3 regions of the Leisingera sp. F5 genome follow, and region 3 is predicted to be linked to each of the others. Evidence: riboswitches for the same ligand, from Rfam matches in the RefSeq annotation. Region 3 holds a riboswitch; each other region holds the start of a gene.
What was found. A riboswitch is a leader RNA that binds a small molecule or an ion and turns the genes downstream of it on or off. The one in region 3 is predicted to bind cobalamin.
Positions count from the first base shown of each region.

Region 1 (6,566 bases), on a different contig from region 3:
GGCCAACCAGCACCCGCCAGAACGCTTTGCCGCTAGAGGCTTGCTCGCGCACCACCGGCACCATGCCGGCGCTGCGCATCATGTTGGCCGTCCGTTTGGCATTGGCTTCAACACTGAAGATTCCGATCTGGATGTAGGGTTTGCCCAGGGCGGATTTCTGCGCTTTGGCCGCCGGTGCGGCAGCAGGCTCTGCCTGTGCAGGCGCTGTTTGCGCCGGCACGGGCGGAGCAGCCGGGGCGGAAGCTTCAATCGCAGCGGCGGCGCCGGCAATCGGATCCAGTGGCGTTTCCGAGATTTCCTGCCCGGCCGCTGAGGCCAGCACTTCGGCAGCATCTGCCCCGGGCAGCTCAGCTGTCTGATCCTCAGCCGGGCTTTCATTGCTGACTTCTTCACGCCGCAGGGCGGTGACGTTCAGCTCAGCCGGGGCGCCTGCCAGCATTCCCAGCGCTGCCGCGGCGTCGGAGGACACCTGCAGCCGCGGACCCGGGATTTCCCGCTCGCGCCGGAACAGGGCGCCGATCACAAACTGGCCATTGGCATTGTTACGGATGATCACCCGCTCCGGGTCCTTGGTGTCGGGATGCGCCACCCAGACTCCGCCGATCGACGGGCGCCCGTCCCAAAGCCCCGCTTCGGTCACTTGGAACACTTCGGGGGCTTCCACGTCGCGCTCGACCAGCCTGGTGCTGCTGGAGGCCTGAACCTCCCCTTCGGCTTTGGCTTTGGGTTGCAAAAAGGCCAGTTTCGGCCCGTCTTCACAGCCTGCCATCAGCAGCAGGCCCAAGACCGCCGCGGCAATCCGCGGGGCCGTCTTTGCTGTCGACATGGTGTCTTTCATGCTCTCATCCTTGCCTGTGCCCGCGGCGCTTTTGCGCCCTCGCCGGAATGCCCGGTCTTCTTGATTTGGCGGCATGATAGCCTGCGCATACGGCCATGAAAACCCTGACGGGCCGCGGCACAAAGGAAACCCGCAAGGGCGGCATGAATCCGCGCGGCGGGCGGAGGTCCGGGCTTTTCCCTTGCACTGCAGATTTCCCCTTGCCTCACCCGGTTTTGCGTCCTAAACCGCTGATCGGACCGGGGAGGTGGCAGAGTGGTCGAATGCGGCGGTCTTGAAAACCGTTGAACGTGAGAGCGTTCCCAGGGTTCGAATCCCTGTCTCCCCGCCACAAAATCAACTAGTTAGCTGCCACCTTGATCGACCGCCCCGAAGGGGTGATTTTGGGTTTCCCCAAAAAATTCCCCACGTTCATGATCTGTTTTTGTTCCGTTCCCGAAGGTCTTGAGCCTCTTTTGCCAGGCGCTTTTGACACGCGCCTTTCGAATATTTCTGGACCATGGACAGGCTCTTGTGGCCGGTGATCGCCGCGATCTGCTGATCGGTGCAGGCGATGGAGCAGGCGGCGTGAGGAGGGTTGATTGCTATTTCTCCTTGGAGCTTCCGCCGTCTTTCGTTGGCTTCTGTGGCTGTCTGGCTCCCCAGCCATTATTTATCAGCTTGCCGCCGAATGAACTGTTATTGCGTCGTTGCATTAGGTGTTTTTCCTTTCTTGGCTTCGAGAGCCTTGTGTTTGAGGATTTCGACTTCATTGAAGGTTGGGTAGTTCTTGCCTTCAAAGCCAATGAAGTTCCGGAGCAAGTGGTGCCACAACGGCACCTTGAGCCTCTGGTCTTGCTCTTAAAAGCCCGTGGCATCTATAGCGTCATTGTGTGCTTTGGCATCGACGGCCCGCATCACGGGCGGCTCATGAGCCATGATTGTGGTGAGCTGCGAATTCGCCTCTGCGACGTCGCTCTCGGTCGGATCGGTAATTCTCTGAAAATTGGCCAGCGCTTGGTAGTAGTCGTGCTGAAGCATTTGGTGAGTGCGTGCCCGCCCACTGAAATCAAACGTCAGCTGAAGTGCGCCGATCAAGGCGGTGACGCCCCCAGGTGCGGCTGGAAGCGTACCGCGACATTGTGGACGTGGCGACCATCTGTTTTGGCGATACCCATGGTGTGCAGATTGGCGATAAGGCGACCATGGCGGAATGCGTGGATCGTCTCGAAGAGGACGTTCAAACGCTCTATGCGGAAATCTCAGGCTGCATGACGAACAAGCGCATTCCTGTCGGCGTGCAGGCATCCATGCTCGAGCTGGCCTTCAATGTCGGATCCGGTTCGGTGTGCCGGTCAAAGATGATGCGAAAGGCCAATGCGGGCGACTATGTGTCGGCCTGCAATGAACTGCTGCGATGGGTCATGGCCGGGGGAGACCCCGCAAGTCTATTCCATGCACCGGCGGGTTGATTGCACTGCATCATCAGCAACAACTGAGCCAGCGCACCCTGGCAACGGAACAACTCCAGACCTGCTGCGCTGCGGAAATACAGGCGGGGTTCAAAGCGCTGTTTCGCCTCTGACAGCGGCAGTTACCGCCGTCGCAGCAGGTAGATATCCATGATCCAGCCATGTTCGGCCCGTGCCTTGGCGCGGGTTTCAATGATCTGGCCGGCAACCTCCGCCAGCGGGCCTGCCACGGAAATCTGGTTTTCCATGCCCGCGTAAGCGGTCCAGAAGATCTCTGCCTCTTGCGCATCAATGGACTGGAACGAACATTCCCCGTCCAGCATGATCACCAACGTATCAGCGCTGTCCGGCCAGCCGTTTTCGCGCAATTGCCGCCCGGTGGTGATGGTGAAGGGGGCGCCGATCTCGTTCACGGGAATCGCGTGCGCCGCGGTCAGTGCCTGGATCGAGGTGATGCCGGGGATCACTGTCAGTTTGATGTCCGCCAGCGTCTTCAGCCGCTCAGCAATCCGCATGGTGCTGTCATAAAGCGATGGATCGCCCCAGACCAGAAAGCCCGCCTTGCCGCCTTCGCGCAGGTTCGCGGTGATGTTTTGCCACCAGATTTCCGCGATGGCGTCATGCCAGTCATCCACCCGCCGGTGGTAGCTTTTGGTGGCCTCGTCGCGCATCGGCAGGGCGAATTCGACGATCTTCGGCCCGCCGCCCTCGATGGCCCGGGTGCAGATCTCCCGCCTGAGCCCCGCCAGATCATCCTTGCCCGCGCCCTTGTTGGGGATCAGGATCAGGTCTTGCGCATTCAATGCGTCGATCGCCTGCAGCGTCATGTGCTGCGGGTTGCCGGTGCCGATGCCGATCAGGGAAAGCTCAATCATCACGGGGCCTCTAGCATGAAAACATGACCCCCTATGGGGCCGCGCGCTGTTGTCTGCAAGCCTGCAGTTGCGGTCAGGAGCCTTCGCTGTCGGCCGGGGCGGTCACCTTGGCTTCGACCGGCACGCCGTCGATCATCAGCGGGCTGTGGCTGTTGGTGTTCAGCGAAACTTTCACCTCGGCGCCTGCGGGCAGAGATGCAATATGCATCCAGCCGGCGTACAGGCGGGCGAGTTTTTCGCCATTGATATAGACATGCGCATGGCCTTCGCCGTCTGCATCCGCGGCAGAGGCGTTCTGGGGCGCAAAGCGGAAGTTCTGCGGTGTGACCTGCAGGTTCCAGCCGGCCATCGGGTCCTTATGCAGCTGGACCGCAACACCGGGCGCATCCGGGCCCGCCGCCAGGCTGACGGCCTGGGAATGGTCATGGGCTGCCATTTCGGCATTGCTGCCGCCATGATGCGCAGGATCGCCATGATCATGACCGTCAAAGGTGATGCCATTGCCGGCAGCCGTCACAAAACCGGCGCCGCCGCCGAACACCAGGCCGATAGCAAAAAGAGCGAGAGAGCGGGACATTTTGTCATCCTCGAAAAAAAGAATGCCCCGCCGGTTCCGGGCCGGCGGGGAGCAAGAGGGGCGGGATCAGGCAGCGGCGTCCGCGCGCTTGCCTTCAGCCTGCCAGAAGTAGCCGGCAAAGCTGCCCAGCAATGCCCAGGCGGCCATGCCGATGCCAAAGGCACGAGCGGCAAACAGGGCGCCGATCTCGGTCGGAACCGGACCTGAGAACGTCTCCGGCTCAGGTGCGCCGACAACATGCGGCGCCATCAGCAGCAGGGCTGCAACCAGATAGCTCACCAGATTGCCGCCAAAGGCGATCAGCCACATCGCGACACCAGCTGCCGCCACGGTGATGGTCCACCAGATCTGGCGCACGCCGACGTCGGCAGCTGCCACCCCGGGCACTTCCGGCGCCAGCGACATGCCGGGCGCAAAGTGGAAGGCGATGAAGCCAGCCAGGCCCCACATCAGGCCGTTGCGTGCGGTCACCTCATGCCCCTGGCGCTCGGCCATCGACATCAGCGCCACCAGCACCAGCGCATAGCCGGTGTAGGTCAGCATGGTGAAGACAATGCTGAGACCATCGCGCACAGCATCAAAGCCGGGCAGTTCGGGATGCGCTGAAACAGCGTCAGCGCCGAAATGCACCAGCTCACCGGATTCATAGAGCTCGGCGTGCAGCAGCACAGGCTGCACGAAATAAAGCTGCAGCAGGGCGGTAATCAACCCTGCTGCAGCACCAGCGAACAAGCCGCTGATCAGAATACGACTGAACATGGTCTCAGTGGCAGGGGAAGCCGGTTGCGTGGCGCACATCGTGAGCGGCGTCATGCAAAGCGGATGCCTGAACATGGCCGGTCAGGGTGATGATCCCCAGGCCCAGAACCACGGCAAACAGTGCCGGGATGAAGGTCGTGCCGGCGGCAGATGCCTTGAGCGTTTTGGTCGTCATTTCTAGTCCTCCTCGCCGTCACACCCGACGGCAGATTGTTGCGTCCTTACACGGCCGGTCTCCTGACTCGCGGGTCGCAGCTGCCTTCCTCCTTCCCGGCTTGCGCCAGTGGATATTGGAAGGCCGCTCGCCGCTCACAGTCGCGGGGGCGGTTGAGGCTTCGGTGCCGCGATTTGGTCCACCGTCCTCATTCCCGTTTCAGTCCCAGTGCTTAGGCACTATCAGACACCGTGTCGGATTGTTCTGCCCCGCGGGGCGCCGCCGGGTCAAGAATGATTCCGCCAGTTTGCAGCCTTTCAGCGTCACGCAGCACAGCTATTCAGGCGGTTTCGGCCGGGATGCGGGCAATCGCCTTGAAACGCAAATTGCCCAGCGGACGGGCGTCGGCAAAATTGCCGTCGGCGCTTTCACCATACATCCGCAGGAAGGTCAGGATGTCCGGCAGGTCTTTTGCAGTGATCTCTCCGAACAGATAGGCGGTCTTGCCGCTCTGCCGCACAGCCAGCGTCTGCGGGCGTTTGCAGCCGGACATGCAGTCCACCTGCTGCAGCTTGACCTTCACCCCCGCCGCCTCCAGCACTGCGGCGGCCTGCCCGGGCAGGGCAGGGTCCGCGTCGCGGCAGGTACGGCACAGAGTGAGGATCGGCGCGTTCATCCCTCGGCCAGGTCCTGGTCGGCCAGCGGGCCATAGAGGATCAGCACCGGCGCAGTGGTTTCCATCGCCCGCAGCATGTCAGGCAGCTCGCCCACCTTGTGGCGGTGCAGCGATTGTTCGGGCGTGGAGACACCAAGCGCAACCAGCGCATCGGTTTCTGCCGGCAGGCCCGCTTCCATCAGCTTTTCCGCAAGCGCTGCAAAGGTGCGTTTGCCCATATAGACCACGGTGGTGGCCTCGGCGTCGGCCAGCGCCGCCATGTTCAGATCGTCCGGCAGGCCGCCGGTCACATCGTGGCCGGTGATGAATTGCAGCCGCCGCGCGGTCTTGCGCCGGGTGAGCGGGATGTTTGCCGCCGCTGCCGCAGCCGAGGCTGCGGTCACACCGGGCACGATCTCAAACGCGATGCCTGCTTCGCGCAGCGCGGCGATCTCTTCTTCCAGCCGTCCGAAAACGCCGGAATCCCCGGACTTAAGCCGCACCACATTGAGGCCGGAAGAGGCATAATCCACCAAAAGCCGGCTGACATGATCCTGCTTCGGCGAGGGGCGGCCTGCGCGTTTACCGACGCCGACCAGATCGGCGTCACTCCGGGCATGGCTCAGGATCGGCCCCGAGGACAGATCGTCAAACAGCACCGCATCCGCGGCTTCCAGCCGTTTGACCGCTTTGACGGTCAGCAGCTCCGGATCGCCGGGGCCGGAAGAGACAAAGCTGACAAACCCGCTCATGCCTGTTCTCCGGTGATCAGGTGGAAGAAGGTGCCGGTGACATGGCCCTTGACCGATCCGGTTTCCGGCACCGGGTTGCCGTCCGCGTCCATGACATTGGCCAGCGGCGCATCGGGTTCATCCAGAATGGTGGAATAGTGGAATTCATGGCCGCGCAGCGCAGTGCCAGCAGCAAAACCCGGCATGCCGGCCTGAAGCACGGCCCGGCGATAGCCAAGGTGGAATTTGCGCTTCTCGTATGAGGTCACAAGACCCAGAAGCCCGGCCATCTGATGCCGGTTGCCTTCCTTGTCGATCAGCGCCTCGCCCAGGGCCATGTAGCCGCCGCATTCACCATGCACCGGCTTGGTTTCGGCATGTTTGCGCAGCCCGGTGCGGAAGTTTTCTGCCGCCGCCAGCGTGCCGCCGTGCAGCTCAGGATAGCCGCCGGGAAGCCAGATCAGATCGGCGTCCGCCGCGGGCGCCTCATCCGCCAGTGGCGAGAATGGCAGGATCTCTGCCCCGG
Region 1 is NZ_LUKH01000011.1:123,018-129,583, reverse strand. It holds gene A2I95_RS09805 (SPOR domain-containing protein) at 1-838, opposite strand, end outside; tRNA gene A2I95_RS09800 (tRNA-Ser) at 1,080-1,169, shown strand; gene A2I95_RS09795 (hypothetical protein) at 1,679-1,915, opposite strand; gene A2I95_RS09790 (glycoside hydrolase family protein) at 1,933-2,289, shown strand; gene cobF (precorrin-6A synthase (deacetylating)) at 2,412-3,164, opposite strand; gene A2I95_RS09780 (hypothetical protein) at 3,238-3,741, opposite strand; gene A2I95_RS09775 (CbtA family protein) at 3,808-4,500, opposite strand; gene A2I95_RS09770 (CbtB domain-containing protein) at 4,505-4,675, opposite strand; cobalamin riboswitch at 4,710-4,923, opposite strand; gene A2I95_RS09765 (DUF1636 family protein) at 4,995-5,330, opposite strand; gene cobA (uroporphyrinogen-III C-methyltransferase) at 5,327-6,061, opposite strand; gene A2I95_RS09755 (cobyrinate a,c-diamide synthase) at 6,058-6,566, opposite strand, start outside.
Region 1: it holds a riboswitch for cobalamin, as region 3 does, so the genes downstream of both, A2I95_RS09770 (CbtB domain-containing protein) here and A2I95_RS14950 (hypothetical protein) in region 3, are expected to answer to the same signal.

Region 2 (6,566 bases), on a different contig from region 3:
CATGCCCCTGACGATGCGCATCTGATCGCCGCTACTGCGGCTTATGCCGAGCAGCTGCTGGAGAAGGCTGCTTTGCGGGCACAGAATGCAGGCCGGCTGGAAGCGTTCACGTCCGCTGCCTGGCGGGTGGAGGCGGATGATCTGACCATCAGCGGCTTTGATGTTGCGGCCAAGGCGAAATCCACCACCCTGACGATGGCGTTCAAGAAACCGCATGAGGTGGTCGGCAACCATATCGCCAAATACCAGGCGCTGCGGCTGTCGAAGATGCTGATGGCCTATGATTTTGATCGCCGCCTGAACCCGTTTGCCGAGATGGGCGGCTTTATCTTCACCTTCATGGGGGACGGCAAGCCGGGCACCGGCAAGACGACCCTCATTCAGATGATGGCCGGGCTGGTGCATGACTATTGCCAGAATGCGGGCTATGCCTTCCGCTACCAGAATTTTGGCATCGACAATATCGACAGCTATCAGGGCAAATCGGGCCAGAACGCCAAGAGCTTCATCCAGAACGTGATCGACCCGGGCGTGATCGGCTTTGGCACCATCGACGACATTGACCAGATCGCAGGGAAACGCGGCGACCGGCAGTCCAGCGCGGGCCAGCAGGAGGTGACGGCGGTGTTCATGGAGGCCTTTGCCGGCGCCAACACCGTGGTGCGCGGCAACTGCACCTTTGGCATGTTCTCCAACTACCCGGAGAATGTGGACGACGCGCTGCGCCAGCGGGCCGGGGCGCGCTTCCTGGTCGACGGGCCGAAGACGCGCGAGGATTACATCGACATCCTGACGCTGCTGATGGGCAAGAACCATGAGATCCCGCTGGGCGAGCACGATCTGTACGGCGCGCAGGAGATCAAGAAGGCCGTCGCGCGCTCCTTCGAGGCCTATAACCGCCCGCAGGAGCCGGGGCTGATGGAGGTCTTTGGCCGGGTGCAGGATCAGATTGGTGAGCTGGATGATCTGGCCAAGCTCGGCACTTATCTGAAGGCGATCCAAGCTGCGGATGAGCGGTTTACCGGGCGGGCCATCAAGAACATCACCGATGCGGTCAAGGTTCGCGCGATGGATTTTGAGCTGCCGGATGAATGGATGGAGAACCCGGAGCTGTTCCTGTTCAAGGACTATGACACCAAATCCGCGATGATTGCCGAGCTGCGGGTGCCGATCACGGTCGACATGGTGGTGCAGGAGATCAACCGCTACGCCGACAGCGAGTTCCGCTATGCCGACAAGTCGGACGAGGTGGCGATTGAAAACATGGTGCGCGATTTCGGGCGGCAGGAAGAGGCCAAGCGGCGCTATCTGGAGGGGAAGGGGTGAATCCTGATCGGGTCTTCAGGTGGCTGATGTTAGTGTTCTTGGTCGTGGCAATTGCTGGGTTAGCCAATGATTTCTTTCCGAAAATGTTTCCAGCGATTGTGAATGGGCATCCGATGTCTGAGGTGATTGCAAGTCTTGTTACTGCAGGGGCGGCTGTCGCAGCAGCACTAACAGCTTACTTTGGCCTCACTACGTGGAAGAAAGAACGCGATGCCGACTTTGCAAAAGCGTTGGCAGCGGAGATGTATCGCTACCGGCAATCTCTACATGCTATCCGGTTGCCGTTTCTGACATCCACAGATCTTGATTTCTTTGAAGAGAAAAAAGTGCCCGATCAAATTGATCGAAAGGTCCGCCTTTATCGGTGGCGGCGTTCACGAGAGGTACTGAATGACGTCAACGCACTTCTTGCAGAGGCTGAACTTAGATGGCCATCTGACATAGCCAACGCTTTTGAACCTGTGAAAAAGATAGAACGAGAGTTTACGAACGATGTGACTAGGTATGGGGTGCTAGAAAAAAGGCATGGTGCGTTATGTGACATGCAAAGGTCTGGACAAATTTCAGACGAACAGTGGAACAAAGAGTTTGACAAAGACGCAGGAGAGCGCCTCGAGCTTGAGGGCAAGCTGAACGACTCTTTCAATGACGATGACGCATTTCGCAATCGTATTGATGCTGCATTTGTTCCGATGAAAGCTTTGCTGAGGACGAAGATTTGATGCGGTTGACGTTATACTTCGCGGCGAAGCCGCGACGCGCCCGACCCGCCCCCCAGGGCGGGCGCGTTCCGCACCCACCCTCGGGCCGGGCGCATCGCTTGTGTGATACGGATAGGAGGACAACATGAAACGCCTCATCCAGCATGGCCTGATGTTCGGCAATCTCTTCCACGTCGCCTCGCCCGCGCTGGTGGAGCGGTACAATCGCGCGCTTAAGCATCTGACCGGCAAGACCACGGCGCTGACGGATTTCCACGTTGATATTTCGGGCTTCTCGCCCGAAATCGGGGATGAGCTGGGGGATGATCACTATCTGAACCATGCGGGTGTCAACCGGCAGTTCATTCTGCTCAGCACCGAGCAGAAGCGCTGCCCGCTGTTGCATGTGAAATTCTCTACCAGCCGGGACATTCTGCGCCGGTTTATCGAGGTCAATGAGCGCCAGCTGTTTGCGCTGACGGCAACCGATGCGGTGGCGGGCGAGCTGGTGAATTCGGTGTTTGAGGTCTCCACCCCAGCTAAGCTGTTCGACATTCAGCAGGTGCGGATCGAGGCGGATACCACCCGCGGCACCCTGCGCCATGCGGACCGTCTGGCTGAACTGGTGGAACGGTTCAAGACCGGTGAGGACGCCTGGTTTGATGATGCGCTGATCGGTGAGATGATCTCGACCGCCGAGAAGACCGGCGATGTGACCCGCAACCCGGTGCATCTGGAGCATGAGGTGTTCGCGCAGTCGAACTTCTGGACCGCGCATTTCGGGGGCCTCTATGTGTTTCCGGGGCAAGAGCATCCGGCGGTGATTGCCAGCGGGGCAAAGCCGGAGGACGTGCCGCTTACCCATGTGTTTGATCTGAGCGAGCGCAATGCGATTGCCAAGTTTCTGGATCTGAACGGGCTGGCCGAGCCGGTGATCCGCGCGCGCGGCGTCGATGGTGCCGCGATCCTGCGGCAGAAGATGGGGTTCCTGGCGGTCTCGGTTCTGACCGGGAAGGGGCGGGACTTGTCGGGGCTGTCGCGGTCCGATTTGCGGCGGCTGGCGGCGCGCCATGCCGAAGAGCTGCCGGAGGAGTTCGAGGGGCTGGCAGCACTTGTGCGCTGGGCCGAGGGGGGCGGCAAATGGCCGAAGATCCGCTCGGACCATCCGGCCTATTTCTATTCCTTGCGGGCGTCGGACACTGCCCAGCGGGACTTGGTGAATATGCTGCTGGCGGAGCTGTGCCCGCATGACTTCCGCCAGATGTTCATCTGCCACAAAGAAGAATTCTACCGCCAGTACCGGGGCTGGCCGGAGACGAAAAAGGCCTATGCGGCTGAGTTCCTGGCGCGGGAGTATGCGGTGGACAAGGCCGGCGCGCGCGCCGCGCTGTTCGGGCATGAGCCGGATATGGAGGGGCGCTCGCCCGCGCTGCCGCGGGTCCAGCGCAAGGGAATGGTCGAGCGGGTTGGTCCTTGGGGCGCCGTGAACCGGGTGCGGGGGCGCTAGAGATGTTCGGCTTCATCCGCCTGATCCTGATCCTTCTGGTGGTGCTGACTGTGACCTATGGTGCGGTCTCGCTTTATTCGCGCGAGGTGCGCCGGGCCAAACTGAAACGGCGCTGGAAACAGAAGGGGTTGACCGGCGACCGCAGCACCTTCATCCAACGGGGGCTGCGGCAGTATGACCGGTCGTTCCGGCGCAAGCTGATCCTGCTGGTCTATATCATTCCGCTGGGGGCAATCGCGCTTCTGGTCTACGTCATTAACTTCATGTGAGGTGTAACGCATGCGTTTCATCAAATGGGCTATCCTGATCACCATCTGGGTGCTGTTCGGCGCCTTCCTGCATTACACGCTGCCGCAGTACGACGTGGTGCGCATCGTCAACACCTATGAAGAACGGCAGGAGCTGAACGACTGGACCCGGATCTTCTGGTCGCAGCCGGACGACCAGTCGGCGGAGCTGATCAACCGCGATGTGCAGTTCATCCAGGCGGTGCGCCCCAATGGGCGCAACATGGTTTACCGCAACGAGGATACCGGCTGGAATTGGCCGCCCTATTTCAAGTTCGACACCGCCAATCTGTACACCGATGCGAATGACAGCATCTCGACCAAGGCCAGCCCGGAATGGGTGGCCATCATGCACTACGGCTGGCGCAATGAATTCCTGTCGGTCTTCCCCAATGCAGTGACGATCAATCCGGTTGCGGGGCCGGAGGACAAGCCCACGAACTGGTTCTCGATCATTTTCCTGGTGCTGCTGGCGGCGGTGATGTGGGCTATCTATGTGCGCTGGCGCCGGTTCCGCCGGTCCCGGATCGACCCGATGGTCGAGAATGTCGAGGACAGCCTGTATGCCGCGGGCGATGCGATTGCCGAGCGTAAGGGCCGCGTCCGGCGCTGGCTGGACAGCTGGAAATCCAAGTGACAAGGGGCCGCCGGTTTGGCGGCCTTTTTCATATCGCGGCGACGAGGCCGAATCGGGTTGCCGGGCGAATCGCAGGTAACTGTGTGAAAGATAAGCGGTTGCCGCAAACAGGCTGGCGAATGCCGGTATGAGAATCTGCCGCATGAGGCTGTGGCGGCAGAAGAAAACCTGCATGTCTTATTCCGGTTTCGCCGGGTCGGTTTTGTTTCCGAAGGACGGCAGTTTTTAGGGCAATTTGGCGGTTAGCAAGGTGCCGTCCTTTGGGGCGGAGAATTGGGAAGCTGGTGAAATTCCGGCACTGCCCCCGCAACGGTGACCCCGGGTTAGGCTTGGTAAAGACCACTGAAGGAATGCCTTCGGGAAGGTGCCATGCCCCGCCATCTTAAGGCCCCGGGACAGTCCGGAAACCAGCCTTGCCAAGATAACGTCAACCGCGGGCGGCGGCAGGGCGGTTGCGGGCGTGCGGCCTGCAATCTCTCTCCTCATGCCTGCACCCAGCCAACACGCCGCGGGGTTGCGGCAAAGGAGAGAAGCAGATGCTTCAGGACAGCGAAATTCTGGCCAAACTGGTGGCCCGGCAGAAGAACTATTCCATGGAACAGGCGTTCTACACCGACCCGGGTGTGCTGGATCTGGACATGCGGCAGATCTTCTACCGCGAGTGGCTGTTTGCCATTCCCGCCTGCGAAGTGCCGAAGCCGGGCAACTATGTCACCCATCAGATCGGCGCCTATAACGTCATCATCGTGCGCGGCACCGACGGCGAAGTGCGCGCCTTCCACAACGCCTGCCGCCACCGCGGCTCGGTTGTGTGCAAGGCCAAGAAGGGCAACTCGCCCAAACTGGTCTGCCCCTACCACCAGTGGACCTACGAGCTGGACGGCAAACTGCTGTGGGCGCGGGACATGGGGCCGGATTTCGATGCCTCCAAACACGGGCTGAAGCCGGTGCACTGCCGTGATCTGGCCGGTCTGATCTATATCTGCCTGGCCGATGAAGCACCGGATTTCGATGCTTTCGCCGACGTCGCCCGTCCCTATCTGGCGCCGCATGATCTGGGCAATGCCAAGGTGGCCTTTGAAAGCTCGATCATCGAGAATGGCAACTGGAAGCTGGTCTGGGAAAATAACCGTGAGTGCTATCACTGCGGAGGCAACCACCCGTCGCTGTGCCGGACTTTCCCGGAAGATCCGTCGGTCACTGGTGTTGAGGGCGGTGAGACCCCGCCGCATCTGCAAAAGCATTTCGACCGCATTGAGGCCGCAGGGGTTCCGTCGCAGTTCCGCATGGGCGCGCGCGGCCAGCACCGGCTGGCACGGATGCCGCTGAACGAGGGCGCGGAAAGCTATACCATGGATGGCAAGGCGGCAGTCGCCAAACCGCTGGGCCGGGTGCCCTTTGCCGATGCCGGCACGCTCTTGAAGTTCCACTATCCGACCACTTGGAACCACTTCCTGCCGGATCATTCGCTGGTGTTCCGGGTCACTCCGATCAGCCCGACCGAGACTGAAGTCACCACCAAATGGCTGGTGCACAAGGATGCGGTCGAGGGTCAGGACTATGACATCACACGCCTGACCGAGGTCTGGATGGCGACCAATGACGAGGATCGCATCGTGGTCGAGGACAACCAGCAGGGCATCAACTCCCCCGCCTATGAACCCGGCCCCTATTCCGAGGTGCAGGAAAGCGGCGTCATCCAGTTCTCCAACTGGTATGCCGAGCACCTGACCCGCGCGCTGACCGGCCGTCACCTGATCGCGGCGGAGTAAGCACATGGGACTGCAGGCTAATTTCGAGACGCTGGACGAAACCCTGGCGTGGAAGGACGACGAGATGCTGGAATGCGTCTCGGTTGTGCCGGAAGCGCCAAACACCGCCACTTTCAGCTTCCGCGCGCCGTCGGGCGCGTGGTTCAAATACCAGCCGGGCCAGTTCCTGACGCTGGAGCTGCCAGTGCCGGAAGGGACCGTTTGGCGGACCTATACCATCAGTTCCTCGCCGTCGCGGCCTTTGTCGATCTCGGTGACAGTGAAGGCACAAGGAGACAGCATCGGCACCCGCTGGATGCTGGACCACCTGAGGCCGGGGAGGCATATCAGAGCGTC
Region 2 is NZ_LUKH01000062.1:23-6,588, reverse strand. It holds gene A2I95_RS22915 (ATP-binding protein) at 1-1,326, shown strand, start outside; gene A2I95_RS22910 (hypothetical protein) at 1,353-2,048, shown strand; gene A2I95_RS22905 (DUF6638 family protein) at 2,173-3,534, shown strand; gene A2I95_RS22900 (hypothetical protein) at 3,537-3,803, shown strand; gene A2I95_RS22895 (DUF1523 family protein) at 3,814-4,458, shown strand; cobalamin riboswitch at 4,690-4,889, shown strand; gene A2I95_RS22890 (aromatic ring-hydroxylating dioxygenase subunit alpha) at 4,995-6,230, shown strand; partial or broken gene A2I95_RS22885 (FAD-binding oxidoreductase) at 6,235-6,566, shown strand, end outside.
Region 2: it holds a riboswitch for cobalamin, as region 3 does, so the genes downstream of both, A2I95_RS22890 (aromatic ring-hydroxylating dioxygenase subunit alpha) here and A2I95_RS14950 (hypothetical protein) in region 3, are expected to answer to the same signal.

Region 3 (6,566 bases):
TGTGCCTGCAGCGCCTTGCCGCACCAGATCAGGGTCTGCGGCGGCAGCACCGAAAACAGGCCGATCCGGACCGGCGGTAAACCGGGGCAGCCAGGCACCGCCCGCTCCAGCACCGCCGAGGGCACGAAGGGCAGCCGGAGATCAGGCTGCCGCGCCGTCAGGCTTGAGCACAGCACCGGGCATGCCACGTCTTTCAGAACGCCCGCCAGCGCCTCCAGGCCGAAATCGAAATCATGATTGCCAAGACCGACGGCATCATATTTCAAGAACCGGAATGCGCGCGCAAGGGGGTGAGGGCCTTTGGCACCCGCCACGATGTCACCCAGCGGCGACCCCTGGAAGCCATCGCCATTGTCGACCAGCAGACAGGCCGCGCCCAGACGGTCAGCCTCTGCGCGCGCGCGGCTGATCAAAGTGGCAGCGCGGGACAGGCCGATGGCCCCGCCGGGGCGGTCGGCATAATAGTCGTGGCTCAGCAGATTGCAGTGCAGGTCCGTAGTGGCCAGCACGTGCAACTGCCCGGTTGTGGTCCGGGATTGCGAGGCGCGCGCCCCGCTTGTCATGTCCGAAATTCCGCTGACACCGACTGCCGCTGCTCCTTTCGCACCCTTCGGTGCCGCTCTTGTTTTGCGGCTATTTGAATCAGCGTTTTAACGATTTGCAAAGAACCCTTTTTGCTGCATTTGATTTTTTCCTGCTGCCGGCGCAGCAAAGGGGCGGACGCCCCCTGTCCTGCAGTGAAAAGCCGCCATTCCCGCCCGGCAGGTGTGGCGGTGCAGTGACAGGCAAGCGCAGATCGCCGCCGATTGCTGGCAACGCCTGCGGCACACTGCCATGGATGGCGCTATTCCATCCGTTGCGCCCAGTGAAACCGCAGCAGCCAGAGGAGAGCCGCAATGAAACACGCAGAACAAGTGACATTCGGCGGCGGCGGGCTGGAGCGGGCGGCCCATCTGCGCACGGATCCCGCAGCGCTGGAAGCGGCCTGGAACAGCCCGGAAGCCCAAGTTCTGCTGATGTGGCGCGGCAAACCGCTGACCCGCCGCGAAACGGATGCGGATCTGCCCGGCGGGCTGGCCTGGACCAGTCCGGCGCATCCGCTGGCCGCTGATTGCAAGGATGCCGCATTGTTTCTTGGCCTGGCACCCGGCGGCGCGCCGTGCTTTGCCTGCGATATCAGCGGCTGGCAGCCCGAAGACCTGGATCAGGAGGCGCTCAACAGTTTTGCCGATGCCAGCGAGCAGCAGCACCCGGATCTGCCTGCATCCCACGCCTTTGCCGAGCTGCGCCGGGTCATGACCTGCCTCACGCCGCTGGAGGCGGAACTGGCCGCCACTGCCAAGGCGCTTCTGGCCTGGCACCGCAGCCACGGGTTCTGCGCAGCTTGCGGCGCCCCCAGCGACATGGCGCAGGCGGGCTGGCAGCGGATCTGCCCCGCCTGCAAGACACCGCATTTCCCGCGCACCGACCCGGTGGTGATCATGCTGATCACCCATGGCGATGCTGTGCTGATGGGCCGCTCGCCCGGCTGGCCCGAAGGGATGTATTCGCTGCTCGCAGGTTTTGTCGAACCGGGTGAGACGCTGGAAGCTGCCGTGCGCCGCGAAACATTTGAAGAAACCGGCGTGCAGGTCGGGCCCGTCAGTTACCTGTCCAGCCAGCCCTGGGCCTTTCCGATGTCGCTGATGTTCGGCTGCGCGGGCGAGGCGCTGAGCACGGACATCGCCATCGACCCGGCTGAGATCGAAGACGCTCTGTGGGTCAGCCGCCAGGACATGATGACGGTCTTTGCCGGCGAACACCCGGTCCTAAGGCCGTCACGTCAGGGGGCAATTGCGCATTTTCTGCTCAAGAACTGGCTTGCGGACACCCTGGACTAAATAGCATATTGCCGAAAACGGCGCGCCGGCACGGCAGCGCAACCAAGGCAGGCGCGCATGGAATTTCAAAGCAAAGAAGATATCGAAGCACCGATTGCCGACGTCTTTGGCGCGATCTCTGATTTCGGCCTGCTGGAGCGCTCGGCTCTGCGGCGCGGCATCGACGTGCAGCGGACCGGCGATACCGCCCATCCGGAAAACGGCCTGGCCTGGGACATCGGCTTTCGGTTTCGCGGCAAACAGCGCGACATCCGGCTGACGCTGGCGTCCTATACCCCGGTCACCGGGCTGTCGCTGACGGGCGGCGGCAGCGGCCTGGACGGCCAATTGGAGGTTGAGCTGCTGGCGCTGTCGCCGCGGCGGACCAGGATGTCGGTGCAGCTGAAACTGACCCCCACCACCCTGACCGGCCGGCTGCTGGTACAATCGCTGAAACTGGCCCGCAGCAACCTCACCCGCCGGTTCAAGCTGCGGCTGGCCGACTATGCCCGGATCACCGAGGAACGGCTGAACCGCACCGCCTGACCCCAAGATTTGGCGGGGCGCCGCACTATTGCTGCGGCAGCAGCCGCGGCCACAGGGCTGCATTGGCGCGGGCAAAGGCGCCCAGGTGGCCGATCTTCTGCACACCAGTCTCCTGCGGTACCAGCACCGTCCGGCGCTGCCTGCTGCCGCCAAAGACGTCTCCCAAACGCCAGACGGCCGCTGGCGGCACAACATCGTCATCCGCCATCGCAAACAGATCCACCGGCGCACCGGTGTCTTCCCATTTGGGCAACGGCAAAGCCGAGCCGGTTTCCGGCAGGTAGCTGCCGGGCGTGGTGCACCAGCGCCGCCATTGCCAGTAAACCCCGGCGGGCAAATCGGCCCCGAACCCCACCGCGCGCCCGGGCAGATAGCCCAAGGCACGGACCAATGGCGGCACATGGCCGAACCAGAAAGCCAGCGCCAGCGCGCGGTAGGGCCAGGGATGATCGTGGTGATGCACCAAGCCGCCCGCAACCACGATCATGCGGGCGACGTCCTTCAGGCCATCCTGCAGGGGCATCAGCATTGCCCCCAGCGAGTGGCCGATAACCCACAACGGCACGCCCGCATAGTGCCGCTGCATTTCAACCCGGGCAGCTGGCTGATCTTCCAGCGTCCATTGGGCCATTGTCGCATCGGAATGGCGCGGATGTCCCTGCGCCGAGTCTCCGAAATCCCGGTAATCATAGGTCAGGCAGGCCACGTGCTGCTCGGCTGCCAGCCAGCGCGCGAAATGCCGGTAATAGCGCTGCGGCACGCCGGTTGCGCCATTCAGCACCACCGCCGCCCGCGCCTGCCCCGCCGGATGATACAGCCGCCCCGCAAGCATGTGGCCGCCCGAGGCAAACCGCAGGGCTTCCTCGCGGATAACCGCGGTATGTTCTGCACTTTTGTCCAGCATGGCAGCCTCCTAGACCGATTGGTCTAACCCGTGTCTGGACCAATCGGTCTAATGCTGTCAAGCTGCCGCCATGACTGACGTAACGACAGCTGAGACAGGCGGGACCGGCCCGCCGCCGACCCGCGAGCGGCTGATCCGCGCCGCTGCCGGCCTGTTCCGCAACAAGGGCTACAGCGGCACCGGGCTGGCGGAACTGCTGGCAGAGGCAGGGGCACCCAAGGGCTCGCTTTATCACCATTTCCCAAACGGTAAATCCGACCTTGCGCTGGCCGCGGCGGACTGGGCGTCAGGGCAGATGCTGCTGCTGATCGAGGCGTCTTTTGCTCCGGCGCCAACCTTCCGGGAGGGTGCCAAGACGGTCTGCTACAAGCTGGCCAAGCTGTTCGACAAACAGGGTAAATGGAGCGGCTGCCCGGTTTCTGCCACCCTGTTCGAAGGGCCGGAAAACGACGCCTTCCACCAGCACGCCGCGCATCTGTTCGAGGGCTGGATTACTGAAACCACCCGCCATGGCCAGCGCTTGGGCCTGGCAGAAAAAGAAGCCCGCGCGGCGGCGGAGAATTTCTATATCCTGCTGCAGGGCGGCTGGCAGCTGGCACGGGTGCGGCGCGACTCGGATGTGATCCGCGGGCTGTATTTGCAGATGCAGAAAAACGATTGACGACTCGCGGAAGAAACCGCTACCGCTTGTAGTGATGGTTCCCGTGCCACAGAATCTTGTGTCCGGGATGAAAAGGGAACACGGTGCGGCCTGCGCAAAAACAGGCCAATTCCGCGGCTGCCCCCGCAACTGTAAGCGGCGAGCGACCCCGATAGAGCCACTGGCCCGTAACAAGGCCGGGAAGGATCGGGAAAGCGACGACCCGCAAGTCAGGAGACCTGCCATCAGACGTGTAACTCGAACCCGGGCGGGGTGTCCGGACAGGGTCTGATGGCTGCGGCGGCTTCGATCCGCCTTTCATCCGAGCTCTTGTCCCCATGACCCCCGTGCCACGCGCGGAGGGCGCAGATATGATGTGGACCGACCAGACGCATTTCTATGCGGCAACAGATTGCAAATACCTGGGGCGCCCCTGCCCCGCGGCGGAACGGATGATCACCAAACTGGCCGAAGCGATGACCAAGGCCAAGCCGCTGACACAAGAGGATTTCGAGATCACCGGCACCACCGCTCTGGACGGCTGCCCGCGCAACTGCCCGGCGCAATTTGCCGCCAGCCACGACCGGATCCGGCTCTATTGCGGCGTCGGTGAAGAGGCGCCGCGTGACGGGCTGGACCGCTTTGCCGATGCCATCCTCAGCCGCGACGGCACCGGGTTTGCCGCCTCCAAGCTGGACACCCGCCCCTGCGCGCTGATGGAGGCGCTGCCGAAAACCACGGAGGCATTGCAGGCGGAACAGATGCTGGCGCTGTAACACGCACCTCAACAGACTGAAACGCCCCGCCTTCCCGTCACACCAGAGGTTTACCGCTGGCCAAACAGGAGGGCGCTTCGCATCCGCTCGGGGTCAGGCGCTGCCTTCAGCGCTTTGAAATTTGTCCCGCGCAGGCCCAGTCCAGCTGCGCCTCAGTTTCAACCGCGCAGGGCCGCACTGCGCGCAGCCGCGCCAGCGCCTGCGCCGGTTCCTCGCCGCATTCGATCATCAGCCGCAGCACCGCCATGCCGGAGCGCCCGCAGCCGCCCTTGCAATGCACCAGAACCCGGCCGCCGCCGCCCAATGCCTGGCGCGCAGACCGGCTGGCAGCCGCCCATTTCGCTGCCACGCCCGGCGGCGGGACGCCGAAATCCGGCACCGGCAGGTGCAGCCAGCGGCAGGCCATGCTTTGAACATCAATCCCCAGCCGCGGCACGCCTGCGGCTGCGTGCTCTGCCTCCGTGGTCATCGAGATCACCAGCCCCGGCTTCCATTGATAGATCTGGATCAGGTCGCCGCGGTAATCGCCGCCCGCCCCGGGCAGCGGGCATAGCGCCAGAATGCCGCCGCCTGCTGACAGCGCGTGGATAGTAAGACCTGCCGACGCTGCACCGTCCTGCGCCGCAAGTTCCGGGATGTCTTCAGATCGCATACCGCCTCCTTAGCCGCTGCGTTCCTGCATTTCCCCCGCAGTCCCCTGCCTTTGCAGCCTAAGCGTTAAGCGCGCAATCCCAAAGCCCTTTTGCGCCTCCGCGGCGGCCCTATCACCGGTGGACGAATGCAGCGCGCTTCAATACCCTGCGCGGAACGCGGACGCCCCGCATCCCGAATCCGGCACGAGACATCATGAACGATACCCCCAGCGGCACCCCCGGCGCATCCGGCCAATCCCAATACCAGGTTCTGGCCCGCAAATACCGGCCCGAGACCTTTGCCGATCTGGTGGGGCAGGACGCCATGGTGCGGACGCTGAAAAACGCCTTTGCCGCCGACCGCATTGCCCAGGCCTTTATCATGACCGGCATCCGCGGCACCGGTAAAACCACCACCGCGCGGATCATCGCCAAGGGGATGAACTGCATCGGCGCCGACGGCCAGGGCGGCCCCACCACCGACCCTTGCGGCACATGCGAGCATTGTACTGCGATCATGGAAGGCCGCCATGTCGACGTGATGGAGATGGACGCGGCCTCGCGCACCGGCGTGAACGACATCCGCGAGATTATCGATAGCGTGCAGTACCGCGCCGCTTCGGCCCGCTACAAGATCTACATCATCGACGAAGTCCACATGCTGTCGACCAGCGCCTTCAACGCGCTCTTGAAGACGCTGGAGGAGCCGCCCGCGCATGTGAAGTTCATCTTCGCCACCACCGAGATCCGCAAAGTGCCGGTGACGGTGCTGTCGCGTTGCCAGCGGTTTGATCTGCGCCGGATCGAACCGGAAGTGATGATTGCCCTGCTGCAAAAGATCGCCGGGGCTGAAAACGCGCAGATTGCCGAGGACGCGCTGGCCCTGATCACCCGCGCCGCCGAAGGTTCGGCCCGTGATGCGACTTCGCTGCTGGATCAGGCGATTTCCCATGGCGCAGGGGAGACCACCGCCGACCAGGTCCGCGCCATGCTGGGGCTTGCTGACCGGGGCCGGGTGCTGGACCTGATGGACATGATCCTGCGCGGTGATGCGGCGGCGGCCCTCACAGAACTCAGCGGCCAATACGCCGAAGGCGCCGACCCGCTGGCGGTGCTGCGCGATTTGGCTGAAATCACCCATTGGGTCTCGGTTGTGAAGATCACGCCCGATGCCGCCAAGGACCCCACTGTCAGCCCGGATGAACGCGC
Region 3 is NZ_LUKH01000020.1:34,055-40,620, reverse strand. It holds gene A2I95_RS14975 (5'-nucleotidase C-terminal domain-containing protein) at 1-563, opposite strand, end outside; gene nudC (NAD(+) diphosphatase) at 897-1,880, shown strand; gene A2I95_RS14965 (SRPBCC family protein) at 1,938-2,405, shown strand; gene A2I95_RS14960 (alpha/beta hydrolase) at 2,431-3,309, opposite strand; gene A2I95_RS14955 (TetR/AcrR family transcriptional regulator) at 3,380-3,970, shown strand; cobalamin riboswitch at 3,989-4,211, shown strand; gene A2I95_RS14950 (hypothetical protein) at 4,321-4,725, shown strand; gene A2I95_RS14945 (protein-tyrosine phosphatase family protein) at 4,832-5,377, opposite strand; gene A2I95_RS14940 (DNA polymerase III subunit gamma/tau) at 5,572-6,566, shown strand, end outside.